DNA from 2 places in the Aminobacter sp. MET-1 genome. Region 2 is predicted to be linked to the other one. Evidence: riboswitches for the same ligand, from Rfam matches in the RefSeq annotation. Region 2 holds a riboswitch; the other holds the start of a gene.

Region 1 (3,872 bases), 250 kb from region 2:
GCCCCCATGCCAAGCTGGCTCGCCAACCGCCACTGGTCTGATGGCACGGTCTGCAGCGCCTCCAGCAAAAGCCGCGTCGCCAGTGGCATGTTGAAGAACACATGCGCGACCAGGATGCCGGACAGACCATAGACGCCCGGCCATGTGCCTCCGCTCAGTGCGCTCAATGGAGCGGCGAAGTAACCGGCACGGCCGTAAAGCGTGAGAATGCCGAGTGCGGCGACGATCGCCGGGAGTGCCAGCGGCACGGCAAACAGGCGCAGGATCAGCCCACGGCCGGGAAAAGCGGGATGGCGGGCAAGCGCGCGGGCGACGAGGATTGCCGGGGCCACCGACAGCAGCATCGACAGCAGCGCCTGCCAGATGGTGAAACGCGCGACGCGAAAAAGGTAGCTGTCGAAGGCGGCATAGGCGCCTTCGGGATTGCGCCAGGCCTCGATGCCGAGCCCGACGAATGCGCCACCGATCAGCATGCCGATGGCCACCAGCGCAAGGATGCCGGCTATGATGCGAGAGTCGGTGGGGGGAATGCGCATGCCGGGCTAGACGCGTTTGGAGCGTGCATGACGCAGAGCGGCTACGCTGTACTCTACGTTGCCCCCCTCTGTCCTGCCGGACATCTCCTCCACAAGGGGGGAGATCAGTTGCCTCACCGTTGCCGCTTCTTCTGTCACCGTCGTGATTGGCAAAGGCCGCGCAACTGCCAATCTCCCCCCTTGTGGGGGAGATGTCCGGCAGGACAGAGGGGGGCAACGTAGGGTGGTCACGTTCGAGCCTTTCGGGCCTTATTTGCTCATCACGCCGAGCCACTCGTCGACCCAGGCCTTGCGATTGGCAGCCACTTCATCGGCGCTGAAGATCAGTGTCTTTGCCGGCTTCACCAGCTTGTCGAAAGCGGGGTTGAGCGGCTTGTCGGTCTTGCCGGCGGGCAGCATCCAGTTGGTCTCGGGGACCGCGTCCTGGAAGCCGGGGCCGGTCATGAAGGCCATGAACTTTTCGGCCAGCGGGTTCTTGGCGCCCGTTGTGGTGATGCCGGCCACCTCGATCTGCAGGTAATGGCCTTCCTCGAAGGATGCGGCCTGGTAACGCTCGGTGTTCTCGGCGACCATGTGGTAGGCCGGCGAAGTGGTGTAGGACAGAACCATCGGCGCTTCGCCCTTGGTGAACAGGCCATAGGCCTCGCTCCAGCCCGGCGTCACCGTCAGCACGCGGCCCTTGAGCTTGGTCCAGGCTTCCGGCGCTTTGTCGCCATAGACCGACTTGACCCAGAGCAGAAGGCCGAGACCTGGTGTCGAGGTGCGCGGGTCCTGGATGGCGATCTTTTCTTCCGGATTGCCCTCGACAAGTTCCTTCAGGCTCTTGGGCGGGTTCTTCAGCTTTTCGGTGTCATAGACGACGGCGAAGTAGCCGTAGTCGTAGGGCACGAAGGTGTCGTCCTTCCAGTCGCCCGGAACCTTGACGTCGGCGCCGGCAGCACCGTGTGGTGTAAACAGGCCGGTGGCCTTCGCTTCGGTCGTCAGGTTGGTGTCGAGGCCAAGCACGATGTCGGCCTTGGTCGAGGCGCCTTCGAGCTTGACGCGGTTGAGAAGGGCGACGCCGTCGGCGACCGAGACGAAATCGACCGTGCAGGCGCATTCGGCTTCGAAGGCCTTTTTCACCTGCGGGCCGGGGCCCCATTCAGAGGTGAAGCTCTCATAGGTGTAGATGGTGAGTTTTCCCTCGGCCGAGGCCGGGAAGGCTGCAGCGGCCATCGCCAGGGCGGAAGTCAGGGATAGGATCAGCGAGCGCATCAGCGCCTCCTTCATTGGTGTTGAAAGGGAATTTGAAGCGCCGGGCGTCCGAAGCATCTAATCCCTCCGCCGGTACAAACCGGATCAGGTTCAGCGGGTTGGCCGGAACTCTCCATGCCTCTCAGCCGGCCCCGCTTGCGCGTGACAGGCACCCCGTTAGAGCGATCCAAGGAATAGAGCCGGCGAAGGGGCGGTGCAAGCCCAAGTTTCAGCGCTGCTCGCCGGCCTTCCGTTTCGGCCGCCGGGCTGGTAATGGCCTCGGCATGAGCCGGTTCACCATCCTTCTCGGCGGCGAGCTACTGCGGACGCCGCGCCTCGACCGCCAGGTCGCGGGCAGCCGCGTCATCGCGGCCGATTCCGGCATCCGCCACGCGGCGACGTTGGGCCTGATGCCGGAGCTCTGGCTCGGCGATTTCGACTCGGCCCCGGCTGAGCTCGATCCTGCTTTCGCCGCAGTGCCGCGCGAGGTGTTTCCCGCCGAAAAGAACAAGACCGACGGCGAGTTGGCAATTTCGGCCGCGCTGGAGCGTGGAGCGACATCGCTCGTGCTCGTCGGTGCCTTCGGTGGCGCCCGGTCCGACCATGCCTTTCTCCATTTCGCGCTGGCGCTTCGTCTCGCCGAAGGCGGCACCGAAGTCGTGCTGAGCAGCGGCCATCAGGAAGGCGTGCCGCTTCTTCCCGGTACGGCAAGCTTCGATTACGACGACGGCACGATGTTTTCGGTGCTCGCCTTCTCGGCGTTGACCGGCCTTACCGAGGAAGGCGCCAAGTGGTTGCTCGACAGCGTCGAGGTACCGTTCGGTTCGTCGCTCACCCTCTCCAACGAAGTCCAGGGCACCCTCAGGATTTCGCTCGGCAGCGGCCGCGCCCTGCTTGTCGCTCACCCCTATCCCGCTCCGGAATTCTGATCATGGCGCCACCGCTTCTCAATCTCGACGCCATCCGGCTGACCTTTGGCGGCGTGCCGCTGCTCGACGGCGCGGCACTTTCCGCATCATCAGGCGACAAGATCGCGCTCGTCGGCCGCAACGGCTCGGGCAAGTCGACGCTGCTCAAGATTGCCGCCGGCATGGTCGAGCCGACCGATGGCGAGGTGTTTCGCCAGCCTTCGGCGACGATCCGCTACCTGCCGCAAGCCCCTGACATGGACGGCTTCGCCAGTGTGCGGGCCTATGTCGAGGCTGGACTCGGACCGGCCGACGACAGTCACCGCGCCACCTACCTGCTCGACCATCTCGGCCTGACGGGCGAGGAGCGCCCGGGTGATCTCTCCGGTGGCGAGGCCCGCCGCGCGGCACTTGCCCGCGTCATGGCGCCCGAGCCCGATATCCTGCTGCTCGACGAGCCGACCAACCATCTCGATCTCTCCGTCATCGAGTGGCTGGAAGAAGAGCTCATCCGTACCTCGTCGGCGCTGATCCTGATCTCGCACGACCGCCGTTTCCTCGAGCGCGTCAGCCGCAACACGGTGTGGCTCGATCGCGGCCAGACGCGCCGGCTCGACCGTGGCTTTGCCCATTTCGAGGAGTGGCGCGATCAAATCCTCGAGGAGGAAGAGCGCGACCAGCACAAGCTCGGCCGCCAGATCGTGCGCGAGGAGCACTGGCTGCGCTATGGCGTGACGGCGCGCCGCAAGCGCAACATGCGCCGGCTAGGCGAGCTTCAGTCGATGCGCCAGAAATTCCGCAGCCATCGCGGCGCCGAGGGCGTGGCGACGATGGTGGCGAGCGATGCTGCCGAGTCCGGCAAGCTGGTCATCGAGGCCAAGAACATCGAAAAGAGCTTCGGCGACCTGACCGTGGTCAAGGGCTTCTCGACCCGCATCCAGCGCGGCGACCGCGTCGGCCTTGTCGGGCCGAACGGCGCCGGCAAGACGACATTGCTCAAGATGCTGACCGGCGAGCTTGACCCAGATGCCGGCACTGTGCGGCTTGGCGTCAATCTCGAGATCGCAACCCTCGACCAGAAGCGTGAAGCGGTCGATCCGAACGAGACGCTGTCCAGCTACCTGACCGACGGGCGCGGCGAGAACCTCGTCATCAACGGCGAGCAGCGCCACGTCGTCTCCTACATGAAGGACTT
Region 2 (3,872 bases):
GCGCTCGCACCATGGCGCCAGCATGCCGCCGGCCTGCCAGGAGGCATTGCCGGCGATTTGCCTTCTGATGTCGACCACAGTCACCTCAGCGCCGCGCGCCGCCAACTCGTGTGCGAGCGTCAATCCGGCGACGCCCGCACCGCGGATCAGCACTTTCATGGCTGGCTCGCTGTCTCCGCCGGCTCGGCGTTGTCGACCGGCATGTAGAGGTCGCCGCCGTCGCGGTATTTCGCCGCCATCGCCGCCAGTCCTTCCTTCTGCGCCTCGGCGCGGATGTCGTGGGAGATCCGCATCGAGCAGAATTTCGGGCCGCACATCGAGCAGAAATGCGCCACCTTGTGCGCTTCCTTAGGCAAGGTCTGGTCGTGGTAGGAGCGCGCCGTCTCCGGGTCGAGCGAGAGGTTGAACTGGTCCTCCCAGCGGAACTCGAAGCGCGCCCGCGACAGGGCATCGTCCCTGACCTTGGCCGCCGGATGGCCCTTGGCGAGGTCGGCCGCATGGGCCGCGATCTTGTAGGTGATGACGCCAACCTTGACGTCGTCGCGGTCGGGCAAACCAAGGTGCTCCTTGGGCGTGACGTAGCAGAGCATCGCCGTGCCGAACCAGCCGATCATCGCCGCACCAATGCCCGATGTGATGTGGTCGTAGCCGGGTGCGATGTCGGTGGTCAGCGGCCCGAGCGTGTAGAAAGGCGCTTCGCCGCACACCGCCAACTGCTTGTCCATGTTCTCCTTGATCTTGTGCATCGGCACGTGGCCAGGGCCCTCGATCATCACCTGGCAGTCCTTGGCCCAGGCGATCTTGGTGAGCTCGCCCAGCGTCTCCAGTTCGGCGAACTGGGCGGCGTCATTGGCGTCCGCGATCGAGCCGGGGCGCAGGCCGTCACCGAGCGAGAAGGCGACGTCATAGGTCCGGCAGATGTCGCAGATTTCCTCGAAATGCTCGTAGAGGAAGCTCTCCTTGTGATGATGCAGGCACCACTTCGCCATGATCGAGCCGCCGCGCGAGACGATGCCGGTGACGCGGTCGACGGTCAGGTGGATGTAGGCGAGCCGCACGCCGGCATGGATGGTGAAGTAGTCGACGCCCTGTTCTGCCTGCTCGATGAGCGTGTCGCGGAACACCTCCCAGGTCAGGTTTTCGGCAATGCCGCCGACTTTTTCGAGCGCCTGGTAGAGTGGCACCGTGCCGATTGGCACCGGCGAATTGCGGATGATCCAGTCGCGGATGTTGTGGATATTGCGCCCCGTCGACAGGTCCATCACCGTGTCGCCGCCCCAGCGTGTCGCCCACACCATCTTCTCGACCTCCTCTGCCATCGACGAGGTGACGGCGGAATTGCCGATGTTGGCGTTGATCTTCACCAGGAAATTGCGACCGATGATCATCGGCTCGCTCTCGGGGTGGTTGATGTTGGAGGGGATGATGGCGCGGCCGCGGGCGACCTCGTCGCGAACGAATTCGGGCGTGACGAAATCGGGAATGGCTGCACCGAAGCTCTCGCCGTCACGCTGGAGTTTCGCCTTGATCTGCTCGCGGCCGAGGTTTTCGCGGATGGCGACGAACTCCATCTCGGGTGTGACGATGCCGGCGCGGGCATAAGCGAGCTGGGTGACGGCACGGCCGCCGGTGGCTCGCAGCGGCGCGTTGCGGACGGGGAATTCCGGCGTCAGTCGGTCGGCCGAGACAAAGCCGTTGTCCTCGTCCTTGACCTTGCGGCCATCGTAACGCTCGACGTCTCCACGGGAGACGATCCAGTCCTCGCGCAGGCGGGGCAGGCCGCGCTCGATGTCGGTCTTCACCGACGCATCGGTGTAGGGCCCGGATGAATCATAGACGGTGACAGGAGGCTCGCCGGCGCTCGGATGCACCGAAATCTCGCGCATCGGCACGCGGATGCCGGGGTGGATCAGGCCTTGCTTGTGGACTTTCCGCGAGGCGGGAAGTTCGCCTGTCGTGACTGTCGGGGTGTGGGCATTCATGAGTGAGTCTCCGTTACGATGGAGACCCAGTTCGTGCGAGGAGGAGGAGTTGAGGTTTGCCTGGGGGACTTCGGGCGTATGCCCGAATGCCAAACCGGATTGACCGGCCGCTGCGCCTCGCACCGTCCCTACGCCAGTGTGAACTGGATCAGGTTCAACGGGTCACTGCGCTGCGCGAGCCAGCAGTATCTCAGCCCCTTGTCGGGACCCCCCTGGTGAACCCTAAGCATGGGCGCGGAATGGGCGTGCTGTCAACGGCCTTTCGCAGACGGCGAGAGAATGCCAAAGTCCCGACGTCGGGACCCCATTGCAGTTCCCGTCGCGATCGGATAATAGGTCAGCGTTACTGACATAAATTGTCTGCCGCGCAGGGAGGACCGTTTGGCCTGCGCGCGAGACAGGAGGAGCATCCGTGACGGACAATCCCGCGCCGCTCAAGTTCCATGTGCCCGAGCCCGAAGTGCGCCCGGGCGGCACGCCCGACTTCTCCAACGTGCCGATCCCCAAGGCCGGTTCGGTCGACAGGCCGCCTGTCGACGTCGATCCCCGGACGATCCGCGACCTCGCCTATTCGATCATTCGCGTGCTCAACCGCGAGGGCGATGCCGTTGGCCCCTGGGCCGGCACGCTGACCGACGAGGAGCAACTCGAGGGCCTGCGCCACATGATGACGCTGCGCACCTTCGACGCGCGCATGCAGATGGCCCAGCGCCAGGGCAAGACCTCGTTCTACATGCAGCATATGGGCGAGGAGGCGGTCAGCTGCGCCTTCCGCAAGGCGCTCATCCAGGGCGACATGAATTTCCCGACCTATCGCCAGGCCGGCCTGCTGATCGCGGGTGGCTATCCGATGGTCGAGATGATGAACCAGATCTATTCCAACGAGAAAGATCCGCTGAAGGGCCGCCAGTTGCCGATCATGTATTCGGCAAAGGATCACGGCTTCTTCTCGATCTCGGGCAATTTGACGACCCAATACATCCAGGCCGTCGGCTGGGCGATGGCGTCCGCCATCAAGGGCGACACCAAGATCGCGGTCGGCTGGGTCGGCGACGGTGCCACCGCCGAGAGCGATTTCCATGCCGCCCTCGTCTTCGCCTCGACCTACCGGGCGCCCGTGGTGCTCAACGTCGTCAACAACCAGTGGGCGATCTCAACATTCCAGGGCATCGCCCGCGGCGGCTCCGGCACCTTCGCCGCCCGCGGCCTCGGCTTCGGCATTCCGGCGCTGCGCGTCGACGGCAACGACTATCTCGCCGTTCATGCGGTGGCGAAATGGGCGACCGAGCGTGCCCGCAGCAATCTCGGGCCGACGCTGGTCGAATACGTCACCTACCGTGTCGGCGCGCATTCGACATCGGACGATCCGTCCGCCTATCGGCCGAAGACCGAGTCGGACGCATGGCCGCTGGGCGACCCGGTGATCAGGCTCAAGAACCATCTCATTCGCCGCGGCCTGTGGTCGGACGAGCGCCACAAGCAGACCGAGGCGGAAATCCTCGAGGCGGTGATTTCGGCGCAGAAGGAAGCCGAGAGCCACGGCACGCTGCATGCCGGCGGCAAGCCGTCGACGCGCGACATGTTCGAGGGCGTCTATGCCGAGATGCCGCCGCATCTCCGTCGCCAGCGCCAGAAGGCGGGAGTGTAGCCCATGCCGCGCATGACAATGATCGAGGCTATCCGCAGCGCCATGGATGTCGCCATGGGCCGTGACGACAACGTCGTGGTGTTCGGTGAGGACGTCGGCTATTTCGGCGGCGTCTTCCGCTGCACCCAGGGGCTCCAGCAGAAATACGGCCGCTCGCGCTGCTTCGACGCGCCGATCAGCGAGCTGGGCATCGTCGGTGCCGCCATAGGCATGGCCGCCTACGGCCTCAGGCCCTGCATCGA

Evidence for each region. Region 2 has a riboswitch for thiamine pyrophosphate ahead of thiC (phosphomethylpyrimidine synthase ThiC). Riboswitches for the same ligand answer to the same signal wherever they lie in the genome.
Region 1: another riboswitch for thiamine pyrophosphate. It lies ahead of thiB (thiamine ABC transporter substrate binding subunit); the one in region 2 lies ahead of thiC (phosphomethylpyrimidine synthase ThiC).

The regions. Positions count from the first base shown of each region.
Region 1 covers NZ_JAMSHL010000001.1:104,623-108,494, forward strand. Annotated here, with positions in the region: gene thiP (thiamine/thiamine pyrophosphate ABC transporter permease) at 1-536, opposite strand, end outside; gene thiB (thiamine ABC transporter substrate binding subunit) at 786-1,790, opposite strand; TPP riboswitch at 1,835-1,956, opposite strand; gene NDO48_RS00500 (thiamine diphosphokinase) at 2,054-2,698, shown strand; gene NDO48_RS00505 (ABC-F family ATP-binding cassette domain-containing protein) at 2,701-3,872, shown strand, end outside.
Region 2 covers NZ_JAMSHL010000001.1:359,333-363,204, forward strand. Annotated here, with positions in the region: gene thiO (glycine oxidase ThiO) at 1-159, opposite strand, end outside; gene thiC (phosphomethylpyrimidine synthase ThiC) at 156-1,982, opposite strand; TPP riboswitch at 2,090-2,206, opposite strand; gene NDO48_RS01825 (3-methyl-2-oxobutanoate dehydrogenase (2-methylpropanoyl-transferring) subunit alpha) at 2,395-3,630, shown strand; gene NDO48_RS01830 (alpha-ketoacid dehydrogenase subunit beta) at 3,634-3,872, shown strand, end outside.